Regions from separate parts of the Devosia sp. Micro-HW1 genome, predicted to be linked through region 2. Evidence: predicted binding sites of a transcription regulator. Region 2 holds the regulator's gene; the other holds the start of a gene.

What was found. The regulator HrcA, encoded in region 2, represses chaperone genes, less so after heat shock. The targets are predictions, from matches to a motif close to GTTAGCACTCNCNNNNNGNGAGTGCTAAC.
Positions count from the first base shown of each region.
Region 1: MQW79_RS16770 (co-chaperone GroES) is a predicted target of HrcA. The motif match lies at 9,255-9,283, and genes of this name have one in related genera.

Region 1 covers NZ_CP094375.1:3,475,712-3,490,105, forward strand. Annotated here, with positions in the region: gene MQW79_RS16725 (hypothetical protein) at 416-679, shown strand; gene hisS (histidine--tRNA ligase) at 837-2,255, shown strand; gene MQW79_RS16735 (ATP phosphoribosyltransferase regulatory subunit) at 2,428-3,492, shown strand; gene hisG (ATP phosphoribosyltransferase) at 3,647-4,339, shown strand; gene MQW79_RS16745 (hypothetical protein) at 4,341-4,520, shown strand; gene MQW79_RS16750 (glycosyltransferase family 2 protein) at 4,606-5,823, shown strand; gene MQW79_RS16755 (TSUP family transporter) at 5,851-6,600, shown strand; gene MQW79_RS16760 (BrnA antitoxin family protein) at 6,754-6,999, opposite strand; gene groL (chaperonin GroEL) at 7,231-8,871, opposite strand; gene MQW79_RS16770 (co-chaperone GroES) at 8,920-9,210, opposite strand; gene MQW79_RS16775 (DUF427 domain-containing protein) at 9,394-9,741, shown strand; gene MQW79_RS16780 (hypothetical protein) at 9,910-10,101, shown strand; gene MQW79_RS16785 (DMT family transporter) at 10,148-11,116, shown strand; gene MQW79_RS16790 (dihydrofolate reductase family protein) at 11,113-11,649, opposite strand; gene MQW79_RS16795 (hypothetical protein) at 11,767-12,147, shown strand; gene MQW79_RS16800 (sigma-54-dependent transcriptional regulator) at 12,144-13,577, opposite strand; gene MQW79_RS16805 (ROK family transcriptional regulator) at 13,723-14,394, shown strand, end outside.
Region 2 covers NZ_CP094375.1:2,676,621-2,691,014, forward strand. Annotated here, with positions in the region: gene MQW79_RS12850 (MarR family winged helix-turn-helix transcriptional regulator) at 1-327, shown strand, start outside; gene MQW79_RS12855 (histidine phosphatase family protein) at 331-936, opposite strand; gene MQW79_RS12860 (NADPH-dependent FMN reductase) at 939-1,484, opposite strand; gene MQW79_RS12865 (VOC family protein) at 1,589-1,996, shown strand; gene MQW79_RS12870 (hypothetical protein) at 2,060-2,269, shown strand; gene MQW79_RS12875 (glycosyltransferase family 8 protein) at 2,266-3,267, opposite strand; gene dnaJ (molecular chaperone DnaJ) at 3,322-4,449, opposite strand; gene MQW79_RS12885 (GIY-YIG nuclease family protein) at 4,777-5,067, opposite strand; gene dnaK (molecular chaperone DnaK) at 5,274-7,187, opposite strand; gene MQW79_RS12895 (aminodeoxychorismate synthase component I) at 7,441-9,219, shown strand; gene pncA (bifunctional nicotinamidase/pyrazinamidase) at 9,216-9,851, shown strand; gene grpE (nucleotide exchange factor GrpE) at 10,071-10,655, opposite strand; gene hrcA (heat-inducible transcriptional repressor HrcA) at 10,743-11,825, opposite strand; gene rph (ribonuclease PH) at 11,966-12,682, shown strand; gene MQW79_RS12920 (non-canonical purine NTP pyrophosphatase) at 12,882-13,529, shown strand; gene hemW (radical SAM family heme chaperone HemW) at 13,654-14,394, shown strand, end outside.

The DNA of each region.
Region 1 (14,394 bases), 800 kb from region 2:
GGCACCCCATGCTGGTGCGGCGGTCTGCGGCCGGTCAATTTGGGGTAACTACGTGCGGACGTCTTTTCCCAGTGCTGACAGTGGCATGGATGCAACAGGACGGCGCTTCCTGCGACACGCTGCCACATCAGCGCTTGCGGCTCACGGCTTCGTGAGTTATCCAGCCTCTCGTTCGCAAAGCCAACCGAGGGAGGCGTTTCATGATTGCTGTATCCGTCCGCCACTCGGGGCCAAAACTCAATCATCTCGTCCGAACCTGATTTCGGACCGCTGATGCTCTCCGGCCGACATATGGCCGCGAACGATCAACCCCCAAACTGAAATTCTGAACCGGCCCGTATTGCGTCCGGATTCCGTTTTTCTCCCTTCCTGAATCGTCATTAGAGGCCGGCGGAGCTGTCCGCCGGATAATGCAATGTCTTCGAACGTGCTCGATGAGCGCAGCATTGTGCTGCGTCTTGAATTCTCCATCGCCGATGCTGTGCGGCAGCGCGGCCTCGGATCGGTGCTGATGAGTGCCATCGGCGCCTGGTGGGCGCAGCGGCCGGTCCGCTATGCCCCCGTACCTGCCTACCTCCGCAAGGACGTCGGTCTGCCTGAAGCAGAAGACCGCTTTCGATGGGCTGGCGTTGATCTGCACGCCTATCGGTTGCACGCCCCCGACCGGAGCAGTCCGTGACTGAGAGAGGCAACCGGGGTCCGCCCCCGGTTGCCTGACCCAGGCACCACATCCCAGCGTGCTGCCCTCGGACCTGATCCGGGGGCAGCACCGCCATCCGCCATTGTCTCCCCGGCCCTGATCGTCTAACAACGGGCCGACTTTCCAGGGCAGAAAAATGACCGAAAAGACCAAGCTCATCACGCCCCGCCTGCCGCGCGGCTTTGAAGATCGCACGCCGGGCGAAATCGCCGCCGTCGGCGCCATGATCAACAAGATCAAGCATGTGTATGAGCGCTATGGCTTCGATCCGGTCGAGACGCCGCTGTTCGAATATACCGAGACGCTCGGAAAGTTCCTGCCCGACACCGACCGGCCCAATGCCGGCGTGTTTTCTCTGCAGGACGATGACGAGCAGTGGATGAGCCTGCGCTACGACCTGACCGCGCCGCTCGCCCGCTTTTTCGCCGAGAATTTCGAAACCCTGCCAAAGCCCTACCGGTCCTATCGTCAGGGCTATGTGTTCCGCAACGAAAAGCCCGGCCCCGGCCGCTTCCGCCAGTTCATGCAGTTCGACGCCGACACGGTCGGCGCGCCCGGCCCCGAGGCCGACGCCGAAATGTGCATGATGATGGCCGACGTCATGGATGCGCTGGGTTTGCAGGGCAAATACGTCGTCCGCGTCAACAACCGCAAGGTGCTCGACGGCGTGCTCGAAGCCGCCGGTGTCACCTCGGACGAACAGAAGCTCACCGTGCTGCGTGCTGTCGACAAGCTCGACAAGTTTGGTCCTGAAGGCGTCAAGCTCCTGCTCGGCGCCGGCCGCAAGGACGAGAGCGGCGACTTCACCAAAGGCGCAGGGCTGACCGACGCGCAGGCCGCCGTGGTGCTCGACTATGTCTCAGGCAAGCCGCCGGCCGACAATGCTGGCGTGGCCGAACTGGCGGCGATGCAGTCGCTCTTTGACGCCGCCGGCTACGGCCCCGAGAAAATCAAGATCGACCCCTCGGTCGTCCGCGGCCTCGAATATTACACCGGCCCGGTCTTTGAGATTGAACTGACCTTCAAGGTGCAGAACGAAAAGGGCCAGGACGTGGTCTTCGGTTCGGTCGGTGGCGGTGGCCGCTATGACGGCCTCGTCTCCCGCTTTCGCCGCGAACCGGTGCCGGCCACCGGCTTTTCCATCGGCGTTTCGCGCCTCGCCAATGCGCTCAAGCTCACTGGCAATCTGGGTGCCACCGAGCCCGCCGGGCCTGTCGTGGTCCTCGTCATGGACAAGGACCAGACCGCCCGCTACCAGGCCATGGTCTCCGAGCTGCGCCAGGCCGGCATCCGCGCCGAGATGTTCCTGGGCTCCACCAAGAATTTCGGCAAGCAGGTCGCCTATGCCGACAAGCGCAACTCGCCCGTGGTCATCATTGAAGGATCGCAGGAGCGCGAGCAGGGCATCTTGCAGATCAAGGACCTGATCGCCGGCAAAGAGGCCGCCCAGGCCATTACCGACAATGCCGAATGGAAAGCCGCGCGCCCCGGCCAGTTCGAGATCAAGCGCGAAGATCTGGTTTTTGCTGTCAAGAAACTGCTGAGCGAGCAATGATGCGACAGACCTCGGCAATGGGCACCCCCTTCACCTCTCCCTTTGGGGGAGAGGTCGACGCATTGCGCCGGGTGAGGGGGCCTTTGGCAATCGCTGGTACTTCTGAAGGCCCCCTCACCCGACCCAAGAGGGTCGACCTCTCCCCCCAGGGAGAGGTGAAGAGGGGGTTCGCATGACCAATGCCGCCTATCGCCGCTCCCAGCTCGAAGCGCTGGTGGAGGCCCAGGGAGGCTGCCGCGCCACCCCGCCGCTGCTGCTCGATGCCGACCCCTATTTCGATCTGGCGGGTGAAGAGTTCGGTCGCCGGCTGCTGCTGACCACGGACCTGACCGGGGCCGAATATTGCCTCAGGCCCGATTTCACACTGCCCATCGTGGCCGATTATATCGAGCAGGGCGCGGGTGAGCCGGCCGCTTTTTCCTATCTCGGCCCCATCTTCCGCCAGCGCGACAATGGGCCGGCGGAGTTCGATCAGGCCGGCATCGAGCTTCTGGCCCAGCCTGACGGCGATATTGCCCTCGATCAGGTGCTGACCTTCGCCCGCGCCGCGCTCTCGCTTTACGGCATCACCCCGCAGGTCAAGCTCGGCGGTGTCGGCATGTTCGAGACCCTGCTGGCGCAGGCCGACATGCCCGATGCCTGGCGCTCGCGCATCCGCCATCGCTTCGGCCACACCGAGGCCATGGACCGGTTGCTGGTACGCCTCGAACAGGCGCCGGACCTGCCGCGTAGCGAGCAGCCTTCGCGCGAGGAACTGGTCGAGGACGTCACCGCCCGCATGGTGTCGGCGGGCCTCAGCCTTTCCGATGGTCGCACGCCCGACGAGATTGCCGACCGCTATCTGGAGCAACAGGCGCTCGACGCAGCGCATGTTCCGGCCGCGACGCTGAAACTGCTGCGCGACTATCTCGCCATCAAGGGCGATGCACTCTCGGCATTGCGCCAGATCGAGACTTTGGCCGAAAAGCACCGCCTTTTCCTCGGGCCGCCGATGAAGGCCATTCGCCGCCATCTCGATGTCCTGGGCGAAGCGCGGGTCACGTTCGACGCGAGCTTTTCGCCGCGCCTCGACTATTACACCGGCATCGTCTTCGAGATGCGAGGGCAGGGCGATACGGTCCTGGTCTCGGGCGGGCAGTATGACCGTCTGCTCGAACGCCTCGGTGCCAAGGCCCCCATCGCGGCCTCGGGCTGCGCCCTCTGGGTCGATCGCCTGGAAGCGGAGTGGCCGAAATGAAGATACAAGACCCCCACCCAGCCTCCCCCGGAAGACGGGGGAGGAGCCCCATCGAGTCTCTGACAGAGCCAGCGGCCTTGCACCGGTCCGCCCCTCCCCCTCCTTCAGGGGGAGGTTGGGTGGGGGTTTGTCAAGCCTATCGAGGAGCGGCGCCATGACCATTACCCTTGCCGTACCCTCCAAGGGGCGCCTTGAAGAACTGACCCGCGAATGGTTCGCCCAGCGTGGACTCACCATTACGCGCCCGGGCGGCGCCCGGTCCTATCTGGGGGCCGTTGAAGGCCTGCCCGAGGTGACGGTGCGCTTCTTCCCGGCTTCGGAAATTGCCCGCGAACTGATCCGCGGCAGCATCGATCTGGGCGTTACCGGGCGCGACCTTATCCACGAGACCAGCGAGGCGGGGCCGGCCTCCGTCACTTTTGCGCGTGACCTCGAATTCGGTCATGCCGACGTGGTCATCGCGGTGCCCGAAGCCTGGATCGACGTGACCCATATGCACGACCTGGCCGACGTCGCCTCGGATTTCCGCTCGCGCCATGGCCGCTGGCTGCGCATCGCCACCAAATATATCACCATCACCCGTCAGCATTTCGCCAATGCCGGCATTGCCGAATACCGGATTGTCGAAAGTCTCGGCGCCACCGAAGCGGCACCGGCCTCGGGTGTGGCAGACATCGTGGTGGACATTACCTCGACAGGCTCGACGCTGGCAGCCAATGGCCTGCGTGTGCTCGAAGATGGCGTGATGCTCAAGAGCGAGGCCAATCTGATCGTGTCCAGGACCGCCGATTGGTCTGCCGGGCGCAAGGCCGTGCTCGACGACCTGCTCGCCAGGCTGGGGCAGTAAAATGGAACTGGCCTTCGTCCTGCTGTTCGTGCTGCTGGGCACCGGTGCCATCGTCTATGCCGGTATGCACAGGCCCGCTGCCAAACCCACGGCTGTCGATGACGGCCAGCCCGTCGTCGCGACCGATCCCCGCCCCGAGGCTGTTGGCGGCGACGATGGCGACGGCGGCGGCGGCGACTGACACGGCCATTGCTCCCCGGGGGCAAGCCATTGCCTCGCGTGCCCAAATCACGGCACAAGGGCCCAATCATGCGGCGAGGGGCGTCGTGGCCGAAGAGCTTGAACTGACTATTCTGATGCCGTGTCTCAACGAGGCGGAGACGCTGGCCGTCTGCGTCGAGAAGGCACGCAGCTTTCTAGCGCGATCAGGCATTTCCGGCGAAGTGCTGGTCGCGGACAACGGCTCCACCGACGGGTCCCAGGCCATTGCCGAAGAGCATGGTGCACGTGTCGTCCCGGCGGCGCAGCGCGGCTATGGGGCGGCGCTTGCCGCCGGCATTGCCGATGCCCGCGGCCGGTTCGTCATCATGGGCGATGCCGATGACAGCTATGACTTCGCAAATCTCGATGCCTTCATCGCGGCCCTGCGCGACGGCGCCGACCTCGTCATGGGCAACCGGTTTGCCGGGGGCGTTGCCCCCGGGGCCATGCCCTGGCACCATCGCTATATCGGTAATCCGGTCCTGAGCTTTCTCGGGCGGCTATTCTTCAAGACCCGGATCCGCGACTTCCATTGCGGTCTGCGCGGTTTTCGGCGCGACGCCATCCGCGATCTCAACCTGCGCACCACGGGCATGGAATTCGCCTCGGAGATGGTGGTCAAGGCGACGCTGGGCCAGCTGGACGTGCGCGAAGTGCCGACGACGCTGAAAAAGGACGGCCGCTCGCGCCCACCGCATCTGCGGTCCTTCCGCGACGGCTGGCGGCATCTGCGCTTCCTGCTGCTGTTTTCGCCGCGCTGGCTGTTTCTCTATCCCGGCCTGGTTCTGCTCTGTGCGGGCCTTCTCGTGGGCACGCAATTGCTCCGCGGTCCGCTCCAGATCGGCAATGTGACCTTCGGCGTCCACACCCTCCTGGTTGCTGCGCTCTGTGTCATCACCGGTACTCAGGCCATTGCCTTTGCCATTATCGGGCGGCGCTTTGCCTCGCGCTATGGCTTCATTCCCCGATCCGGTTCCTATGACCGGCTGCTCGAAAGCCTGAGCCTTGAACGCATCCTGCTGGTGGCCCTGCTGCTCATGCTGGCGGGTTTTGTCGCCATGGGCTGGGGCGTGCTGGAATGGGCAAGGCGCGATTTCGGGCCGCTCAACTCCACCGCCACCCTGCGTGCGGTGATCCTGGCCATGACGGCCCTTGTCACCGGCTTCCAGTTGATGATGAGTGCCTTCATGTCGTCCATGATCAATATTCCCATCGACGAACGGCGCCTGGTCGATCAGCCTGCGCCCGACGACCGGTTCCATCGCCGCCATACCGACGCCTGACGGCAATCGCCAAGAAAAGACAAGCCAATGCTTGACCCCCTCATTCTGCTCGCCCTCATGGCAGTCGGCATGCTTGCCGGCTTTGTCGACGCCATTGCCGGCGGCGGCGGGATGATCACGGTGCCGGCCCTGCTGGCGGCGGGCCTGCCGCCCGTGGCGGCCCTGGGCACCAACAAGATGCAGTCCATTGTCGGCACGGGCATGGCCGTGCTCACTTATTGGCGGCGCGGTTTCGTCGACCTGCCAAGCCTTGTTCCGGCCATCGCGCTCACCTTTGCAGGCAGCTTCATCGGCGCCATGATTGTGAGCAAGATTGACACCAGCCTGCTCACCGTGGCCGTGCCGGTCGCGCTGATTGCCATCGCGCTCTATTTTCTGTTCGCGCCCAAGCTCAGTGACGCCGACAGCGCGGCGCGCCTGCCCTTCAAGCCCTTCGTGCCGGCCATGGGCTTTGTCATCGGCTTTTACGATGGCATTTTCGGGCCGGGCACCGGCTCCTTCTTCACCATCGGCTTCGTGCTGCTCTTCGGCCTCGGGCTGACGCGCGCCACCGGCAGCACCAAGGTGCTCAACTTCACCTCCAACCTCGCGGCGCTGGCGGTGTTCATTCCGCAGGGCAATGTCGTCTGGCCGGTGGCGCTCGTCATGGCCCTGGGCCAGATCATCGGCGGCTATGCCGGCGCGCGCACAGGCATTCGCTACGGCGCCAGGGTGATCCGGCCACTCGTGGTGGTGGTGTCCATCGCGCTGGCTGTAAAACTGCTGTTTTTCCCTTAGGCGAGAAGGCCGCCTGCGCAGTCACCCCCACCTAACCTCCCCCTGAAGAAGGGGGAGGGATGTATCGAGTTTGCTTCGATAGAGGAGCGCACGCCGGCCGGCCCCTCCCCCTGTTTCAGGGGGAGGCCGGGTGGGGGTGGATCGCGCTTTCAGCTACTCGTCCAGTCCCGCCGCCACGCGCAAGGCGGCATTGATCCGGTCCTGCCAGCCCGGGCCATCGTCCTGGAAATATTCGAGCACGGCGCGGTCGAGCCGCAGCGATACCATTTCCCTGGACGGGGGCGGTGTGGCCGGCTTGCTTTCAGGTTTTTCGGCAGACTGTTCCGCAGGGCGGGTTGTTGCGGCCTTGAAGGCGGCTTCAGCCTGATCGATAGCGCTTCCGCGCCGGGGTGTACGCATGAAATCCTCTGGCGTTGTTGCGGGCCATTCTAGCGCACGAATACGAAAAAGCCCCGGTGTTTCCACCGGGGCCTTCCACGAAGTTCGTGACTGGGAAGAGACGAACCTCGAAGTCTTGTTCTCCAGGCGACAAGGTCGCCCGGCCGTCGGCCGCCCACGCGGAGGGCCAGTGGTCGGCAGTGCGCCGACCACGATACGGCCCGTGAGCGAGAAGGATCTAAGGCGTCAGCCTTAGAAATCCATGCCGCCCATGCCGCCCATGCCGCCGCCGCCCGGCATTGCCGGAGCGTCAGCCTTCGGGGCTTCCACAATGGTGGCCTCGGTGGTGATCAGGAGCGATGCGACCGAAGCAGCGTCTTCGAGCGCGGTGCGGACAACCTTGACCGGGTCGATGACGCCGGTGGCAACCAGGTCACCATATTCGCCGGTTGCGGCATTGTAGCCGAACGTGGCCGAATTGTTCTCGAGGATCTTGCCCACGACGACGGAGCCTTCGGCGCCGGCATTATTGGCAATGGTGCGCACCGGTTCCTGGAGAGCGCGGCGCACGATGGCGATACCGGCTTCCTGGTCGGCATTGGCGCCCTTGGCCTTGATGGCGGCAGCAGCGCGGAGCAGGGCAACGCCACCACCCGGCACGATGCCTTCTTCAACGGCAGCGCGGGTCGCGTTGAGCGCGTCATCGACGCGGTCCTTGCGTTCCTTGACTTCCACTTCGGTCGAGCCGCCGACCTTGATCACGGCAACGCCACCGGCGAGCTTGGCCAGGCGCTCCTGCAGCTTCTCGCGGTCGTAGTCCGAAGAAGTCTCTTCGATCTGGGCCTTGATCTGGCCGACGCGGGCCTGGATATCTTCCTGGGTGCCGGCGCCATCGACGATGGTGGTGTTTTCCTTGGTGATTTCAACGCGCTTGGCAGTGCCGAGCATGTCGAGGGTCACGTTCTCGAGCTTGATGCCGAGGTCTTCCGAGATCACCTGGCCGCCGGTCAGGACGGCGATGTCTTCCAGCATGGCCTTGCGGCGGTCACCAAAGCCCGGGGCCTTGACGGCAGCGACCTTGAGGCCGGCGCGCAGGCGGTTGACGACCAGGGTCGGCAGGGCTTCGCCATCGACGTCTTCGGCGATGATCAGCAGCGGGCGCTGCGACTGCACAACGGCTTCGAGGATCGGCAGGATGGCCTGCAGGTTCGAGAGCTTCTTTTCGTGCAGCAGGATGTACGGGTCCTCGAGGGTCGCCGTCATCTTCTCAGCATTGGTCACGAAGTAGGGCGAGAGGTAGCCACGGTCGAACTGCATGCCTTCAACGACATCGAGTTCGGTTTCAGCGGTCTTGGCTTCTTCGACGGTGATCACACCCTCGTTGCCGACCTTCTGCATGGCTTCGGCGATCATGTCGCCGATCGAGGCTTCGCCATTGGCCGAAATGGTGCCGACCTGGGCAACTTCGGACGACGAGGTGATCTTCTTGGCGGAGCCCTTGAGCGAGCCGATCACGTCGGCAACGGCCAGGTCGATACCGCGCTTGAGATCCATCGGGTTGAAGCCGGCGGCGACGGCCTTGACGCCTTCGACCACGATGGCCTGACCCAGGACGGTCGCAGTGGTGGTGCCGTCACCGGCAATGTCGTTGGTCTTGGAAGCGACCGAGCGCAGCAGCTGCGCGCCGAGGTTCTCGAACTTGTCTTCGAGTTCGATTTCCTTGGCCACCGAGACGCCGTCCTTGGTGATGCGCGGGGCGCCGAAGGACTTTTCGATGACGACGTTACGACCCTTGGGGCCAAGGGTGACCTTCACCGCATTGGCGAGGATGTTAACGCCGCGCAGCATCTTTTCGCGGGCGTCGGTCGAGAACTTTACTTCTTTAGCGGCCATGTGAGGCGCTCCTTAGAATGAGTTGAACGACAAGGGGAGAGCGAAGCCTCAGGCCTCGATCACGCCCATGATGTCGCTTTCCTTCATGATGATCAGGTCTTCGCCATTGAGCTTGACCTCGGTGCCGCTCCACTTGCCGAAGAGCACGCGATCACCGGCCTTGACGTCGAGAGCGGCAACCTTGCCATTCTCGTCGCGGGCGCCGGGGCCCACGGAAACGATCACGCCCTCGGAGGGCTTTTCCTTGGCGGTATCGGGAATGATGATCCCACCCTTGGTCTTTTCTTCACTGTCGACGCGACGGACGACCACGCGGTCATGCAGGGGACGGAAGCCCATGATTTTTTCCTCTTGGCATCATTTCTGAATGCAATTTCGGACCTGTTAGCACTCGCAAAGCATGAGTGCTAACAGGCTGTCCGGGATATAGGGATCGCGCAGGAGCAGAGTCAAGGCGCGTGAACCTATGTTTTTTCTCATGCGTTAAAGACAGAACGATGATTGGGTCAAAGGAGCCGCTCAATGGCCGAAACCGCCACCGTCACGCCTGTCCCGGGCAGGGTCCACGTCTATTTCGATGACGCCGAGATCGCCAGTTCGGTCAAGGCCATGCGTCTGGAACGGCCGGACCGCGAACCGCGCATCTTCCTGCCCCTCGAGGACGTTCATCCCCAGATCCTGGAAGCGTCCGATACCAAGCGCGACGACGATGGCCTGGGGGCAGCTCACTACTACACCATCAAGACGCTCACCGCCGACGGCGTCGACGAAGCTTGGTACTATCCCTTTGCCGATGGTGAATACGAACCCATCCGCGATCTGCTGACCTTTGGTGGCGAGCGGGTGAAACTGAGCGTGACAGAAGTCTAGTGCTCCGCCCTCGGGCTTGACCTGAGGGCCATGTGCCAAGGCGGGTTGCGTCGGTCGTGGATGGCGGCCCCGTAGGGATTATCGACACGGACGCTTCACGACAGTTCGCCGATGGCGACCGCAATTTACCCCTTCCCCCACCCCCAACTCTGGGCCATAAGCACCCTCATGAGCGAAAAATCGAACTACGAAATCAAGCTGACCCGGAAGGGCGGCGTCGGTCCCAACACCAACTGGCACTGGGTCATCCAGGATGCCGATGGCAAGGTCGTCAAGACCGGCAGCGCCGTCGGGGAAGAGCACAAGGCTTTCGCCACCGCGCGTATCGCCCGGGAAAAGCTGGAAGCTTCCGGCAAGTAAGCCTTGAACGACGGGGCCGCCAGCCGGCCCCGGAACAGGACCTGACGTGACCGCGCCTGCCGCTGCGCCCGAAACCAAGCCCGCCGCCGGACCTTCCGGCGGCCCGCTTCGCGGTATCACGCTCAAGGTCGCTTCGGTCTTCTGCTTTGTCATCATGGCGACGATGCTCAAGGCCACGCAAACCATCCCCTCGGGGCAGATGGTGTTCTTCCGCTCTTTCTTTGCCTTGTTGCCAGTTCTCGCCTGGCTTGCCTGGCGCGGCAATCTCGGCCATGCCTTCAGGACGAAACGTCCTCTTGGTCACGTGCTGCGCGGGCTGATCGGCGTCACCTCGATGAGCCTGGGGTTCTTTGCCCTGACGCGCCTGCCGCTGCCCGAAGCCACCGCCATCGGCTATGCCTCGCCGCTGATCATCGTCATCCTCTCGGCCGTGCTGCTGCAGGAGCGGGTCCAAATTTTCCGCTGGACCACCGTTCTCGTCGGCCTGGTCGGGGTCATGATCATCCTCTGGCCGCGCCTCACGGTCTTTTCGAGCGATACCGGGCTGGGCGATGCCGAGGCCATCGGCGCAGTGGCGGCCCTGTTCGGCGCCATCCTCTCCGCCTTTGCCATGCTGCAGGTCCGTACCCTCGTGCAGACCGAGCGCAGCGAGGCCATCGTCACCTACTTTTTCATCAGCGCCAGCCTACTGAGCCTGATGACGCTGCCGCTGGGCTGGCATTGGCCTACGCCCGAGCAGGCGGCGCTGCTGGTTGGTGCCGGCTTTTTCGGCGGCATCGGCCAGCTGCTGCTGACCAACTGCTATCGTCATGCCGACATGTCGGTCATCGCGCCTTTCGAATATGTCTCGCTGATCCTCACCATCGTCATCGGCCTCGCCATCTTTGGCGACGTGCCAACCCTGACCATGGTCGTCGGCGCCATCATCATCGTTGGCTCCGGCATTGCCGTCATCCTGCGCGAGCGCTGGCTGGGTCTCGACCGCGCCAGAGCTCGCGAAGCCAACACGCCCTAGCGTTTGACGCGGTACACGGACTGCACCAAGCCCGAGGGAAAGGCCTGGCTGCGCACATGCTCCAGCATGAGGTCGCGTTCCAACGGCCCGAAGAGCGGAATGCCCTCGCCGATCAGCACCGGGATGCGGCTGATGACCAGGTCCTCGATCAGCCCCGCGCGCAGGAAGGACTGGATGACCGTCCCGCCATCGACATAGGCCGCCTTCCAGCCGCGCTCACCGACAATCCGCATGGCCTCTTCCGGCCCGGCATTCATCACCTCGACCTTGTCGGCAATTTCAACGGGGATGTCTGTCTGGCCGAGCGAACGGCTCAGCACCACGACCGGCTTGGAATAATACCAGGGCCGCATGTCTTTGATGACTTCATAGGTGCCGCGACCCATGATGACGCCATCGACGCGGTCCATATGGGCGTTGAAGCCATGGTCCTCGCCAAGGGTCGGATATTCGGTCAGCCAGGCAATGTCGTCGTTCTTGCGCGCGATGAAACCATCAAGGCTGGTACCGATGAAAACGTGGCCGGTGGTCATGGCAATTCTCCGTCAGTGAATGGATTTTCTGATCGCCTGATCCTGCGTCAGCCCCTGGCAGCAGGGTTGAAGACGGGTCGGTTCTACCCAATCTGAGGGCGGCGTCAGGGGGGCAACATGGCAGCGACGGCCGCAATCATCTTCACCATTCTCATGGCGGGTCTGGCGATCTTCCAGCTCGCACTGGCACTGGGCGCGCCCCTCGGCCACTTCGCCTGGGGTGGGCAGAATCGCATATTGCCTTTGGGCCTGCGCATCGGCAGCGCCGTGGCCATTGTCCTTTATGCGCTGTTCTCGGCGGTCATCCTGATGGGAGCGGGGCTCATCCCGGCCTGGCCCGAAGCCAGCTGGGTCGCGCCGGGAACCTGGGTCGTGGCCGGCTATATGGGGCTCGGAATCGTGGTCAACGCCATTTCGCGCAGCCGTGCCGAGCGGCTGACCATGACGCCGCTGGTGACTTTGCTCTTCGTGCTGGCGATCACGGTAGCGCTGACCTAACCGGCCACGGCCATTTCCGACCAGCTCTGGCGCTTGCGATAGATGGTGGAGGGACTGATTTCGAGGGCTGCCGCGGCCATCGAGATATTGCCGCCGAATGTGGCAATGGCGTCCTCGATGATGCGTTGCTCCTGCTGCCACATGGGCAGGATGTTGCGGCGGTCGGCGCGCGGGGCCTCCACCGCAGCGGGGGCAGGGGCGGAGACGCTGGACTCTATGTCGGCCGCGCTGATCATCGCCGCGGTGATTTCCCCGCCATCGAACATCACCGCCAGACGCCGCACCAGGTTCTGCAGCTGGCGCACATTGCCCGGCCAGTCTGCGGCGGTCAGCTGCGCGGCGGCATCCTGGGTGATTCCGGCAAAGCTCTTGTGTTCCTCGCGGGCATAGCGGGCGAGGAAATGCCGGGTCAGCACCATGATATCGCTGGGGCGCTGACGCAGCGGCGGCAGGTGAATGGGCAGTACATGCAGGCGATAGAACAGGTCCTCACGGAACTGCCGGTCGGCAATCATCTGCATGGGATTGCGATTGGTGGCGCAGATTACCCGAGCGTCGACCTTGCGCGCGGCCGTCTCGCCGACGCGGCTCAGCGTGCCCGTCTGCAGGAAGCGCAGCAGCTTTGACTGCAGCGACAGGTCGAGTTCTCCCACTTCATCGAGAAACAGCGTGCCGCCATCGGCCAGTTCGGCCGCGCCCTTGCGATCCTCATGCGCGCCGGTAAAGGCTCCCCGCACCACGCCGAACAATTCGCTTTCCATCAGGTCGCGCGGAATGGCAGCGCAATTGATGGCAACGAAACGGTTGCCGGCGCGCGGACCCTTGGCATGCAGCGCTTCGGCGCAGACATCCTTGCCCGTCCCGCTTTCGCCGGTGATGAAAACCGGTGCCGAAGAGGCGGCGACGCGCCCGATCTGCTCGTAGAGGAACTGCATGGCGCTGGAAGCGCCGACAAAGCCGGCAAAATCGGCCACGACCGGTTCGATCTCGGCCTCGACCCCCAGCGAACGCGGACGGCCATGGCGCTGCGCCAGTTCGCCGAGGCGGCCGGCCAGGGCCGCGCCGCTGACTGGCTTGGCGATATAGTCATGGGCTCCGGCGCGCATGGCGCCAAGCGCCGCACTGACCGAGCCACTGCCGGCGACGGCCAGGATCAGCGCGCCTTCGGCCAGCCGCACCAGCCGGTGCATGCCATCCTCAATGGTGGCGGCGAGGTCTGACAGGCTGTCGAGATCGGCGATGATGACGTCGTAGCGCGTCTTGCGCAGCAGGTCGGTCGCCGCCCGGCCGGTGGCGGCATGGTCAATTTCGGGCGGGACAAGCAGGGTTTCGCTGAGGGTCTTGCCGGTTTGGCGGGCGCAGGCAACATCGGCATCGATCAGCAAAAGCCGACCGCACAGCGCATTGTCGCTACCGCTCGTCATCGTCATGCGAAACTTACCCTGGTTCGTCCGCAACCGGACCGTTCTTGTCGTTGTCCCGACTGTTGCGGATTAGGGTAAATATTCCGTTCTTGCGTGGCCCACCAAAAGCACGTTTATCTCTCACCCCATGCGAAATGAGTCAGACGAAGACGTGTTCGAACCCATCGTGCGCGGCATTACCCAGACGGGTGTGCGGCTCACCAACGAGCGCGCGGTGCTCAGCCTGATTGCCGGCGTGCCCGGCGTCTCCAATGCCGACATCGCCCGGCGCTCGGGCCTTGGGCCCCAGACGACTGCGCGCATCCTCTCCGAACTCGAGGCGAAGGAGCTGGTCATCCGGGGCGAGGTGTTGCGCGGACGACGCGGCCAGCCGGCCACGCCCTACCGGCTCAATCCGCAGGGCGGCTATTCGATCGGCGTCGAGATCGGCTGGCAGCATTTCGAAGTCCTGCTGCAGAATATTGCCGGCGAGCCGGTGGCCATTACCCGCCGTAGCTATGCCTATCCCGATCCGCACACTGTTTTCGGCGCCATTGCCGCCGATGTGCAGACATTGCTGGCGGGGCTGACGCCCGCGCAACGGGAGCGCCTGGCCGGCATCGGCGTCACTACGCCGGGCAAGTTCGGGCCGCTGCTCGACCGTCTTGGCGCACCCGCCGGCACGCAAGAAGCCTGGGCATGCATCGACATTGCCGCACGGATGACGCGGGAAACGGGCCTGCCGGCCATGTGGGCCAATGACGGCAGCGCCGGGGCGTGGCGCGAAATCACGGTGCAGCCGATTCCCCGACCCAAGGGCGTGGCGGTTTTTTTCGTGGGCACC
Region 2 (14,394 bases):
GCGGTGCTGCATATCGTGTCGGAGCGTCCGCACATTCCGCTGGCGGCCCTGCGCAAGGCGCTGCTGGCCCATGCCGCGACCCTTGGCCAGGCCATTGACGACTTGCGGCGCAAGGGCCTGTGCCAGGTGCGCACGAACCCCGAGGATCGCCGCGCCCGCAATGTCTCCATCACCGAGGCCGGCTCGGCTCTGGTCGCCGCCATGCCCATGGCCGGCCCGATGCGCCTGCGTGATGTCGAGGGCGAGACCGAGCGGCTCGATCGCCTCGCCCCGGCGCTCGGCGATGCGCTCGAGCTCTTTGGCCTCGAGGCCTGGACGGGGCGCTGAATTTCAGGCGAACCAGTCGGGTCCGATCTCTTCCATCGGCGTCCAGTCGGTGAGCAACTGCTTGGCGGCCAGATCAAACAGAAAGCCATTGCCGCCGCCATGGGCGCCGATCCGGCCCTGGTCTTCCTCGCGCGAAATGCGACGGTTGCCGATGCGGCACTTGAGCAGCGTTCCCACCGCCCCATGGCCGCAAAAGATTACCGGTACGCCCGATGGCACCGCCAGCAGGGCGGTGCGCACGGTGGAGACGATGCGGGCCTGCGCATCGATGGCGCGTTCCCAGCCATCGGCGCTTTGCTGTGGCTGGGCAAAGAAGCGGTCGGCATGGGCCTCGAACAGGGCCGGCGGCAGGAAGCCGGTCGATGAGCGGTCATTCTCGCCCATCTGGTGATCGGACATGACAGGGGTCCCGGCGACGGCGGCCAACAGGTCCGCCAGTTCCAGTGCCTTGGTTTCACGGCTCGAAAATACCCAGGCCCCGGGCGGCACCACGCCGCGTCCCGCAAAGGCCTCGGCCCGCGCCCTGCCCTCGGCCGACAGGCCCCAGAGCGGCACGGGAACGCCCGCGTCAATCCGGACCTGCGGATGGGTGAGGTAGAGCGCGCGCAATCCTATCCCCGGCTGAAATGAGTGAGCTCGCTCACCATCTGCTCAACTTTGCGGATGATGGCAGGTTCCACCGGGTCGCCCTTCTCGTCAAAGGCGGCTTCGGCCGGGCCGATGCCGAGCAGCGTCGGAACGATCAATGTGCCAACCTTGGTGAGGCTGTCGCGCAGGTGGCTCAGGGACCATATGGTGCCATACTTTCCTGACGACACGCCCCCAATGCCGAATACGGCATGGCGGAAGGGGCTGGGCTTCTGGCGGGAAAGCCAGGTCACGGTATTGACCAGGAGCGGTGGCACGCCGCCATTATATTCGGGCGTGGCGATGAAGACGATGTCGTGGCTGCGCCACATCTCGGCCAGCCGCGCGGCCGCCTCGGGCACATTGTCGGGTTCGAGATCCTCGTTGAAGATCGGCATGTCGAAATCGCCGAGGTCGATTTCGGTCACTGCGACGCCCGCTTCGCCGAGCTTGCGGCCCATATGCTTTTGCAGGATGCGGTTGTAGGACCCCTTGCGGATGGACCCCGAAAGGGTGAGTGCCGTCTTCATACTGCCTCCAAACGAAATCACTGTCGAAACCGGCGCCGCTCCCTCGTCGCCTTGGCAGAGCGATTGCACGACGCTAGGCTCATCAGATCATTGAGGAAACCATCATGTCCACGTCGATTTTCATCAACGTACCCGTGCGCGATCTCGAGGCCTCCAAGGCCTACTTCAAGGCGCTGGGTTTTGATCACAATCCCCAGTTCACCGACGAGACCGCCGCTTCCATCGTCATCAGCGACACCATCTATGTGATGCTGCTGACCCACGAGAAATTCAGCGAATTTTCCGGCAAGCCGGTCCCCGATGCCAGGACCCAGATCGCCGCGCTCTATGCCCTCACGCGCGACAGCCGCGAAGACGTCGATCGCATTGCCGACGCCGCGCTGAAAGCCGGCGGCACCGAGCAGCGCGAGGCGCAGGACTATGGCTTCATGTATGGCCGCGCCATTGCCGATCTCGACGGCCATGTCTGGGAATATACCTGGATGGACATGAGCCAGTTCCCGACCGAATAATCGAGCCCCGGCGGCCTCCTTTCGGGGAGGCCGCCCACCCTGTGCGTCCTTGGGAGATCCCGCATGCCCACGAAGATGACCATCACCCATCTCAGCCACGATCTGGTGCAGAAAAAGAGTTTTGTGTCCTTCGTCTGGGCCGATGATCCCGGCAAGCGCCTCGGGCTCGAAGTGCCCTACGGCACTGACCTCGCCGATATCGAGGCGGCTGCCGAAAAGGCGGTCGGGGATCTCGTCATCGAGTTGCAGGGCGCCGAGCGCAGCCTGCCCTAGCCCAGCTTCAGCCAGCGCCGGACCAGCCGCTTATATTGCTCGCGCTGGTAGCGGTAGAAATGGTCATTGGTCATCAAATGCCGGTAGGTGCGCTTGAAGGCAACGCGCGACCACGGCCACCACGGCCGGCTGTCCGATGAATAATGCAGGATATGCGGGTCGAAGACCTCATGCGCCGGCTCCGGATTCTGCATGTTCCAGCGCGTATCGAGTTCGAGGAACTGGCCCTTCAGCACGAAATTGAGGATATCCTGGTCGTAATAGAACTGTTCGAGTTCTGTCTGCGGCAGGTCCTTGATGCCGGCGATGAAGTCGACCTGGGCATAACGCCCGAGATCGATCAGCATGACCCCGGCATTGTAATAGGGCTCGGCCATCGAAAACACCGAGCGCGTCTTCAGGTCCTTGCCGGCAATGCAGTGCATCCGGTCCGGCTGCAGCACGGCCGCGATCACCTTGCCCTGCATATCCGTGGCGAAAAGGTCCTCGATCGGATTGCGCACGAAGGTGTCGGCGTCGATATAGAGAACCCGCTCGGTGCCCGCTGGCAGCAATTCGCTGAGGAACAGGCGCACATAAACGATGGGATTGAGCCGCTTCATGCGGATGCGCGGAAAGGCTGCAATTCGCGCTCCCAGAATATCGCTCTGCTTGAGATCGATCAGCGTGACTTCGGCGCCGTAGTCGGCGGCGATGGACTCGATGGGTGCACGGTTCTCGGGCTTGAGGCCGGTGTGGAACACATGAAAGCGCAGCGTGCTGGCGTCTCGGCTGGTGAGGCACAGCGAGCGCATGGTCGCATAGCCCGGGCCCCAGAAATTGTCGTCAAAGGTCAGGACGATGTCATGCACGGCGGTGGTCCCCAGACCTGCAGCGCGGAGCCCCGAGTGTGCCGCGCCTTCGTGCCACTCGACCTTGGGTCTCGTAGCCTTGATCGCGAAAAATCGCCCCACCGGGGCGATTTTTGCGCCTACCCGCCATTCAGCCATAGGCTTCATGGCCTTGAGCCATCAGATCACGCCACCGGCGTGATCTGGCGCGAAGCGCCGGGCTCAAGCCTCGAACATTTTCTTGAGTTTGTCGAAGAAGCCACCCGAGGTCGGGCTGGTTTCCTCGGTTTCGAGCTTGGCGAATTCCTCCAGCAGTTCGCGCTGGCGCTTGGAAAGATTCTGCGGCGTCTCGATGTCGAGCTGCACATAGAGATCGCCGACATCCTTGGATCTGAGCACCGGCATGCCCTTGCCTTTCAAGCGCACGCGCTGGCCCGGCTGGGTGCCGGCCGGCACCTTGACCTTGGCGCGCGCATTGTCGAGCGTCGGCACTTCGAACTCGCCGCCCAGAGCCGCCGTGGTCATGGAAATGGGCACGCGGGCGTAAAGATCGGCGCCGTCGCGCTGGAACAGCTGGTGCGGCCGGATCGAGACGAAAATATAGAGATCGCCCGGCGGTCCGCCGCGGAGGCCCGCCTCGCCCTCATTGGCCAGACGAATGCGGGTGCCGTCCTCGATGCCCTTGGGCACGTCGACACTGAGCTTGCGGTTCTGCTGGCGACGGCCCTGTCCACCGCAATCGGTGCAGGGCTGGTCCATCATCTGGCCGCGGCCCTGGCAGACCGGGCAGGTGCGCTCGATGGTGAAGAAGCCCTGGGCCGCGCGCACCTTGCCATGGCCATTGCATTGCCGGCAGGTATGGGTGCCGGTACCCGGCTTGGCCCCTGTGCCCTCGCAGGTTTCGCAACCGGCCAGTGTTGGCACGTCGATTTCGACCGTGCGGCCGTCAAAGCTCTCTTCGAGCTCGATTTCCAGATTATAGCGCAGGTCCGAGCCGCGCAGTTTTGAGGCGCCGCCTCCGCCGCGACGGCCGCCGCCCATGAAGTCGCCGAAGATGTCTTCGAAAATGTCGGACATCGAGGAATTGAAATCTGCGCCGAAGCCACCGGCCTGCCCGCGTCCGCCATCGAAGGCGGCATGGCCGAAGCGGTCATAGGCCGAACGCTTCTGGGCGTCCTTGAGCGTGTCATAGGCCTCGTTGATTTCCTTGAACTTGCTTTCCGCCTCGGCATTTCCCGGATTGCGATCGGGATGGTACTGCATTGCGAGCTTGCGATAGGCGCTCTTGAGGGCGGCATCATCGGCGCCTTTCTGGCAGCCGAGCACCTCGTAGAAATCGCGTTTGGACAAGGTCTACTCTTTCAAATTCGCCGCGCCGGTCTGGTCGTCGCGCTTAGGGAATAGGCAAAGGCCGGCTAGGCCGGCCCGTTCACCCGCATATGGGCAGGCGCGGGGGTATTAGCAAGGGGAACGGATGGGATCAACAAAACTTGGATTCACGTGAAACTTCGAGACGTCCCGCAAGGCCAATTGCGTCAGCGGTGCAGTTGGAGGCGAGAAGGCTATGAGCGCTAGGCTCGAATGGCGACGGTCTGGAAGAAACTTGATCTCATGCCCCCCGTCATTGCCCGGCCATCCTCGGGCTTGACCCGAGGACCGGGCAATCCATGCGATGCATCAGGTATCCATGAGCCAGTCCGAGACATCTTTCCATTCAGGATTGACCGTCTCAATCAGATTGATCTTCCACTGCGGCGGATACTTCTTGATGGCCTTTTCGCGCCGGATGGCCGCCACGATCAGATCGTGTTGCTCGATCCAGACCAGGGTTTTGACGCCATGGCGCGAGGTGAATCCGGGAGTCAGACTATGCTGGGGCTCAAACCAGCGTCGCGAGGGATTTGACGTCACGCCCGTATAGAGCGTGCCGTTCTTCTTGGACGCGAGGATGTAAACGTACCCCTTCATGGGTCGAGCATGCCGCGAAATGGACCACCCGGACAAGCCGGGTGGTAACGGTGTGGATAGGACGCGATCTCACAACAACCGTCATTGCCCGTCCATCCTCGGGCTTGACCCGAGGACCAGGCAATCCATCTTTCTTCCCTTGCCTCCACAAAAACAAAAGGCCCCGGCGTCACCACCGGGGCCTTCGCATTCACTCAGTCCGACGCTTACGCCGACTTCTTGTCGTCGTCGTCCTTGACCTCTTCGAAGTCGGCGTCGACGACGTCGTCTTCATCCTCGTCGCGGGTGCCATTGGCCTTGGCTTCGGCTTCCGCCTGCGATGCCTTGTACATGGCTTCGCCGAGCTTCATCGAGGCTTCCGCAAGGGTTGCGGTCTTTTCCTTGATGGCTTCGGCATCGTCGCCGTCCAGCACCGACTTGAGGTCGGCAATGGCGGCTTCGATGGCGGCCTTGTCCTCGGCCGAAACCTTGTCGCCATAGTCCTTGAGCGACTTCTCGGTCGAGTGGACCAGCGATTCGCCCTGGTTCCGGGCTTCCACCGCTTCGCGCTTGCGCTTGTCGGCTTCGGCATTGGCTTCGGCGTCCTTGACCATCTTCTCGATGTCGGCGTCCGAAAGACCACCAGAGGCCTGGATGCGGATCTGCTGCTCCTTGCCGGTGCCCTTGTCCTTGGCCGAGACGTTGACGATGCCGTTGGCGTCGATGTCGAAGGTCACTTCGATCTGCGGCACGCCACGCGGGGCGGGCGGAATGCCGGCCAGGTCGAAATTGCCGAGCAGCTTGTTGTCGGCCGCCATTTCACGCTCGCCCTGGAAGACGCGGATGGTCACCGCATTCTGGTTGTCTTCGGCGGTCGAGAAGGTCTGGCTCTTCTTGGTCGGGATCGTGGTGTTGCGATCGATCAGGCGGGTGAAGACGCCACCGAGGGTTTCGATGCCGAGCGAGAGCGGGGTCACGTCGAGCAGCAGCACGTCCTTGACGTCGCCCTGCAGGACACCGCCCTGGATGGCAGCGCCGAGCGCCACGACTTCATCGGGGTTGACGCCCTTGTGCGGGTCCTTGCCGAACAGCTGCTTGACCGCTTCCTGCACCTTGGGCATGCGGCTCATGCCGCCCACCAGCACGACTTCGTCGATCTGCGAAGCAGACACGCCGGCATCCTTCATCGCCTGCTTGCACGGCTCGATGGTGCGCTGGATCAGGTCGTCGACCAGCGATTCGAGCTTGGAGCGGCTGAGCTTGAGGGTCAGGTGCTTCGGGCCCGAGGCATCGGCGGTGATGAAGGGCAGGTTGATTTCGGTCTGCGTGGCGCTCGAAAGCTCGATCTTGGCCTTTTCGGCAGCTTCCTTGAGGCGCTGCAGCGCGAGCTTGTCCGACCTGAGGTCGATGCCCTGCTCCTTCTTGAACTCGTCGGCCAGGTAATCGACGAGGCGCATGTCGAAGTCTTCGCCGCCGAGGAAGGTGTCGCCATTGGTCGACTTCACTTCGAAGACGCCATCGCCGATCTCGAGGATCGACACGTCGAAGGTACCGCCGCCAAGGTCATAGACCGCGATGGTGCCCGAGTTCTTCTTGTCGAGGCCATAGGCAAGCGCGGCCGCGGTTGGCTCGTTGATGATGCGCAGCACTTCAAGGCCGGCAATCTTGCCGGCATCCTTGGTGGCCTGGCGCTGGCTGTCGTTGAAATAGGCGGGAACGGTGATCACGGCCTGGGTGACGGTCTCGCCCAGATAGCTCTCGGCGGTTTCCTTCATCTTCTGCAGGACCATGGCCGAAACCTGGCTGGGCGAATACTTTTCGCCATTGGCTTCGACCCAGGCGTCGCCATTGTCCGCCTTGACGATCTTGAACGGGACCAGGTCCTTGTCCTTGGCCACGACCTTGTCGTCGAAGCGGCGGCCGATCAGCCGCTTGACCGCGAACAGGGTGTTTTCCGGATTGGTGACGGCCTGACGCTTGGCCGGCTGGCCAACAAGGCGCTCGCCGTCCTTGGAGAAAGCGACCATGGAGGGCGTGGTGCGCGCGCCTTCCGCATTTTCGATCACCTTGGGATTGGAGCCGTCCATGACGGCCACGCAGCTATTGGTTGTACCGAGGTCAATACCGATAACTTTTGCCATAACTCTTGCCTCTCTTTCAGCGAACCCGCCACGAAGCCCTCTCAGCGAAAGCAGCTTCCTGGCCCAAAAAGGGGCCGGGGTCCCTCGTAGGTTTCAAATCGCCCCCTGCGGGGCCTCGGGGGGTATATAGGGGGGTGTGTTTGACGCTTCAAGCGCGTGTATGGGGAGTTTATCACGCGGGCCAAAAAGGCGCCGCGACGCGCCGCCAAGCCTTCCCATATCGCGCGCCCGCAAAAATCGCTAAACAGCGGGCATGATCACCTCAGGCACCGTGCTCCTGCACGACAATCTCGACCCCGATGGCCAGAGCCTGCTGTTTTCGCAGCCGCGCCAGGTGCTGGTGGCTCATGACGCCGCCGGGGCCCGCACCGCCTTGCAGCGCGTCGAACAGGCGAAGAACGACGGTCTCTGGGCTGCTGGCTATCTCGCCTATGAGCTGGGTTTTCTGTTCGAGGAGCGCCTGACCCCGCTCCTGCCGGCGCGCAGCCAGACGCCGCTGCTCTGGTTCGGCCTCTACGACGCCCCGTTGCGCCCCGCACCATCGGAAATCGCGGCAATGCTGGCCTCGGCAGGTGAGGGACGCGCCACCAATATCGGGCCCGCGCTCGACTTTGCCGCCTATGAGGCCGCCTTCGACCAGGTGAAAAACCTGATCGCCGCCGGCGATACCTATCAGGTCAACCTGACCCTGCGGGCGCGATTCGCTCTCGAAGGCGATCCGCTCGGCCTCTATCGCACCCTCGCGTCGAGCCAGCGCGTCGCCTATGGCGCCTATATCCATGCCGGCGACCACCACGTGCTCTCCCGCTCGCCCGAACTCTTCGTTTCCGGCACTGGCGATCTGCTCAAGGCGCGCCCGATGAAGGGGACGCTGAAACGCGGCCGGACCCTGGCCGAAGACCAGGCCGGTCGCGCCGCCCTCGCCTCGGACGAAAAAAACCGCGCCGAAAACCTGATGATCGTCGACCTGCTGCGCAACGATCTGGGGCGGATTGCCGAGACCGGCTCGGTGCAGGTGACTGACCTCTTCACCGTGGAAACCTTTGCCAGCCTCCACACCATGACCTCGGGCATCACGGCGCGCAAACGCCCCGAAATCGGCATGGGCGATGTGCTCGAAAACCTCTTTCCCTGCGGCTCGGTGACGGGAGCGCCCAAGCTGCGGGCCATGGAAATCATCCACGCCGTCGAGACCGAACCGCGCGGCCTCTATACCGGCTCGATCGGCTATATCGCGCCCTCGGGCGATTTTGCCTTCAATGTCGCCATCCGCACCGCTGTCATCGACGCCCAGGGTAAGGGAACCATCGGCATTGGCGGCGGCATTGTCGCGGACAGCACGGCCCGCGACGAATATGACGAGGCGCTGCTGAAGCTGAAATTTCTCTCCGATCCCGCCCCGCCGGTCACCCTGATCGAGACCTTCAAATGGACGCCGGATGAGGGATTTGTCCTTCACGAGCGCCATCTCGAGCGGCTCCTCGAATCGGCCAGCTATTTTGCCCTGCCGGTGTCCCGTGACGCCGCTGCCGCCTTCCTCGCGGAAAAATCCCGCGACTGGACCGGGCCCATGCGCGTCCGCCTCACGCTCTCGACCTCCGGCCTTGACCTCACCGCCGTGCCCCTGCCTCCGGGCCCGGCAACTTTCCGCTTCGCCATTGCGGCTGAACGGCTCAGCTCGGCATCGATCTGGCTCGCGCACAAGACCACCAATCGTGCCTTCTACGACGCCCCACGCCAAAAGGCGCATGATGAGCGCGGCCTCGATGAAGTAGTGTTCCTCAACGAGCGGGATGAGCTCACCGAGGGTAGTTTCACCAATCTCTTCGTCGAGATCGGCGGCAAGCTCCTGACACCCCCCCTCACCTCCGGTCTCCTGCCCGGCACGCTGCGGGCCGAGCTCGTCGCTGAGGGCAAGGCAGAAGAGCGGGTTCTGGCCCTTGCCGATCTGCGCTCGGCCGATGCAATCTGGCTTGGCAATTCCGTGCGCGGCCTGATCCGCGCTGAATGGGTAGACCGGGAGACCACATGACTATTGCCATCGCGCCCGACGACGTCCTCGTCGTCGTCGACCTGCAGTATGACTTTCTGCCCGGCGGCAGCCTCGCCGTATCCGGCGGCGACGAGATCGTGCCGCTGATCAACAAGCTGGCCGAAAAGTTCTCCCACGTGGTTCTCACTCAGGACTGGCATCCGGCAGACCATATCTCCTTTGCCAGCCAGCATGCGGGCAAGGCGCCCTTCGAGACGATCGAGCTCGACTATGGCACCCAGGTGCTCTGGCCCGACCATTGCGTCTGGGCGACGCGCGGCGCTGAAATCTCTAGGGATCTGAAAATCCCGCACGCGCAACTGATCATCCGCAAGGGGTTTCGGCGCGGCATCGATTCCTATTCCGGCTTCCAGGAAGCCGACCGGGAGACGCTGACGGGTCTTGCCGGTTATCTGGGCGAGCGCGATGTCGGCCGGTTGTTCGTCGTGGGGCTGGCGACGGATTATTGCGTCGCCTGGACGGCGCTCGATGGCGCTGCCGGCGGCTTTGACGTCACCGTCATCGAGGACGCGACGCGGGCCATCAATGCCAATGGCTCGCTGGAAACAGCCTGGGCCGATATGGACGAGGCTGGCGTGGCGCGGGTGATGAGCCGGGACATTCTGGAATAACACTTCTTCTCCCTCCCCCTTGTGGGGAGGGTAGTGAAGCTAGGCCGCCAGGCCGCAGCGAAACCAGGGTGGGGGCAGTCAGCACAGTGCGCGTGGCCCACCCCACCCCATCCCTCCCCGGCCTAGGGGATATGCCGCATCCAGCGCGCGGCCAGGCCCTTCGTCCAACAAAAAAGGGCGCCTCGCAGCGCCCCTTTCCAAACCCAAAATTCCAAAAGCTCAGGCGCTCTTGTCGATGCCCTCATCGCCAGCGGGGGCAGCCGCGCCGCCCTTGGCGACGCCCACCATGGCCGGGCGCAGCACGCGATCGCCAATGGCAAAGCCTTCCTGCACCACCTGTACCACCGTGCCCTCGGGCACATTGGGGTTGGCCACTTCGAACATGGCCTGATGCTTGTGCGGGTCGAATTTCTGGCCCGCCGCCTCGATCGGCTTGACGCCATGCTTGGCCAAGAGGCGCTGCATTTCGCGGTCGGCCAGCTCGATGCCGTCGATGAGGCTCTTGAGGGAACCATCAGCGGTCTCGCGCACCTCGGCCGGGATCACCATCAGCGCGCGAGAGAGAGCGTCGGTGGCGGTCAGCATGTCGCGGGCGAAGCCGGCAATGGCATAGGAACGGGTATCGGCCACGTCGCGCTCGGTGCGCTTCCGGAGATTTTCCATCTCGGCATGGCTGCGCAGCACGCGATCGCGCAGTTCGGCATTTTCGGCCTGCAGCGCCTCGACAGGATCGACTTCAGGCGTCTCGGTGGCGGGAATTTCGGTTTCCGGCTTGTCGCCCTGGGCGGCGTTCTCGTCGCTCATCTGGTCTTCTTTCCCAATTGGGTAAATCTCTTGCCCGCCATATCGGCCAACAAGGCTTTCAATTCAAGCCTTGGACGATGGTTGCCGTCATTTGCCACGCTTGCGCGCCATCATCGAGGAGATGACATTGGCGGTATAATCCACCACCGGCACGATCCGCGCATAATTGAGCCGTGTCGGGCCGATGACCCCGAGAACGCCGACGATCCGGTCATTGGCATCCTTGTAGGGCGAGAGGATCACCGACGATCCCGAAAGCGAAAACAGCTTGTTCTCCGAGCCGATGAAGATGCGCACCCCCTGCCCGCGCTCGGCGTCACCAAGCAGCTCCAGCAGACCCTCCTTGCTCTCAAGCTCGTCGAACAGCTGGCGCATGCGCATCAGTTCGTCGCTGGCCATGGTGTCGTTGAGGAGATTGGCGCGGCCGCGCACGATCACCGTGGGCGCATTATTGCCGCCGGGCGCGGCGAGCGTGGCAATGCCTGCATCGACCAGCTTCTGCGTCAGCTCATCCAGTTCTGCCCTTTGCTCATCGCGCCGCTCATTGAGCACTTTGCGCGCCTCGGACAGGGTGCGCCCCACCACATAGTTCGCCAGGTAATTGCCGGCCTGCTGCAAAGCGCTGGCCGTATAGCCGGGCGGCAGGTCGAGAATGCGGTTTTCCACCTGCCCATCATCGCCCACCAGGATTGCCATGGCGCGCGCGGCGTCGAGCCGCACGAACTCGATATGCTTGAGCACCATGTCGGCCTTGGTGGCGATCACCACCCCGGCCCCGTGGCTGAGACCCGACAGCAGCGACGATGCCTCGGCCAGTACGTCTTCCACCTGCGCGTGTCCCGCCGTGCCCTCGATATGCCGGGCGATGTGGCTGCGCTCGTTTTCGTTGACCGTGCCGATTTCGAGCATGGAATCGACGAAAAACCGCAGGCCCTGCTGGGTGGGCGCGCGGCCGGCCGAGGTGTGCGGCGCCGCGATCAGCCCCAGATCTTCAAGGTCCGCCATCACATTTCTGACAGAGGCCGGCGACAGCTCAACCTGCAGGAGGCGGCTCAGATCGCGCGAGCCGACCGGCACGCCTGTGTCGAGGTAACGCTCGACAAGCCGCCGGAAAATTTCCTGGCTGCGGGAATTGAGCACCGAGAGGAAGTCTTCGGCCGGTCGTGTCATGGTGGTTTGATTAAACTCTTCGACTTTAACCCTGCCCCTTCATTTAAGGCCTTCGTCCCCATCCGCCAAGCGCCCGACGCTTGTGAGCGATGGCGTTGAGCGTTAAGAGGCGGTTAACTGCAACAATTACTGGAATCATGATGCGGCCATCCGGACGGCAGCCAAGCGATATGCGGGCGGTAACCCTTGAGCGCAATGTCGCCATGAAGGCGGAAGGCTCATGCCTGGTCGCCTTCGGCAATACCAAGGTCCTGTGCACGGCCTCGGTCGAGACCAGCGTGCCGGGCTGGCTGCGCGGCAAGGGCCAGGGCTGGGTCACCGCCGAATATGGCATGCTGCCCCGCGCCACCGGGTCGCGCACCCGCCGTGAAGCCACGGCCGGCAAGCAGTCGGGCCGCACCCAGGAAATCCAGCGCCTCATCGGCCGGTCCCTGCGCGCCGTGGTTGATCTGGAAGCCCTGGGCGAAGTCCAGGTCACGCTCGATTGTGATGTGCTCGAAGCCGATGGCGGCACCCGCACGGCATCCATCACTGGCGCTTATGTCGCTCTCGCCGACGCCATTGCCTGGATGGAAGAGCGCAAGCTGACCAAGGGCCAGGTGCTCAAGGACTCGGTCGCCGCCATCTCCTGCGGCATCTATCGCGGCACCCCGGTGCTCGATCTCGACTATCTCGAAGACGTCGAAGCCGAAACCGACGCCAATTTCGTCATGACCGGCTCGGGCAAGTTCGTGGAAATCCAGGGCACCGCCGAAGGCGCGCCCTTTTCCCGCGAAGAACTCGAAAGCCTGATGGCGCTGGCCGAACAGGGCATTGGTGAACTCAGTGTCATGCAGAAAGCGGCCCTGGGCGCATGATGTTTTTCCGGACCAAGGCCCCCTCACCCGGCCTCCGGCCGACCTCTCCCCCAAAGGGAGAGGTGTCGCTGCGCGAAATAAGGGGCTCTGCTCCACCTCTCCCTGGGGGGAGAGGTCGCCGCGTAGCGGCGGGTGAGGGGGCCTTCAATCAGGATCACTGCGCCATCTGGAACGACATCAGCCGCGCGCTGGAGGCCAAATGACCACCATTCCCCGCCTCAAGGCCGGTGATCGCCTCTGCATCGCCACCCACAATGCGGGCAAGCTCAGGGAATTCCGCGAGCTGTTCGAGCCGTTTGGCCTCGAACTGGTTTCGGCCGGTGAACTCGGCCTGCCCGAACCCGAGGAAACCGGCACGAGTTTTGCCGAAAACGCCCGCACCAAGGCTCATGCCGCCGCAACTGGCGCCAATATGCTGGCCCTGTCGGACGATTCCGGCCTCTGCGTCGATGCGCTCAATGGCGATCCCGGCGTCTATACCGCCGACTGGGCCGGCGTGCCGCGCGATTTCAACCGGGCCATGAAGCGGGTGGAGGATGCGCTGCAGGCGGCCGGCGCCAATTCGCCCGGCCAGCGCCGCGGCTCGTTCAATGCCACGCTCTGCCTCGCCCACCCTGACGGGCGCGACATGCTGTTTGTCGGCCGCTGCGACGGCACCCTGGTCTGGCCCCCGCGCGGCGATATCGGCCACGGTTATGATCCGATGTTCATGCCTGACGGCCACGACCAGACCTTTGGCGAAATGGCCGCCGAGACCAAGCATTCCTGGTCGCCGGGCCAGCAGGGCCTCAGCCACCGCGCCCGAGCCTTTGCGCAGTTTGTCGAAAACCAGATCGAACATGGGTGACAGCGATGCCACGCGCTGAACTCTCCGCTGTCGTCATTGCCGGGTCTGTCGCGGCAATCCACCTTGGGGAGCCATGGATCACCGGGACAAGCCCGGTGATGACGAAGGAAGGGACGGATTGAGCATGGCCCAGAATCCCAACGACCTCTTCGGCATTTATGTCCACTGGCCGTTCTGCGCCTCCAAATGTCCCTATTGCGATTTCAACAGCCACGTCCATCGCGGCGCCTTTGACGAGGACGCTTTTGTCGAGGGCTACAAGAAAGAGATCGCCCATATGGCGGCGCTCTCGCCCGGCCGTCTGGTACAGTCCATTTTTTTCGGCGGCGGCACGCCCTCGCTGATGAGCCCCAAGGCCGTCGGGACCATTCTCGATGCCATCGCCAATGAGTGGCAGATCGACCGCAATGCCGAGATCACGCTCGAGGCCAATCCGACCTCGGTCGAGGTCGATCGGTTCCGGGGATTCCGGTCCGCCGGCGTCAATCGCGTGTCCCTCGGGGTGCAGTCGCTGCGCCCTGGTCCCCTGGCCGAACTGGGGCGCCGCCACACGGTCGAAGAGGCCGTGGCGGCCGTGCGCATCGCCCAGTCGGTGTTTGATCGTTCCAGTTTTGATCTCATCTATGGCCGCCCCAGGCAGACGCTTGAGGATTGGGAAGACGAGCTCAAGGAGGGCCTCTGGCTGGCCCAGGGCCATATCAGCCTCTACATGCTGACCATCGAGCAGGGCACGCGCTATTTCGACCTGCATCAGGCGGGCAAGCTGAAAATGCCGAACGAGGATCTGGCGGCCGATTTCTACGAGCTGACCGCGGAGCTGACGCGTGAGGCGGGCATGCCGGCCTACGAGATTTCAAACCATGCC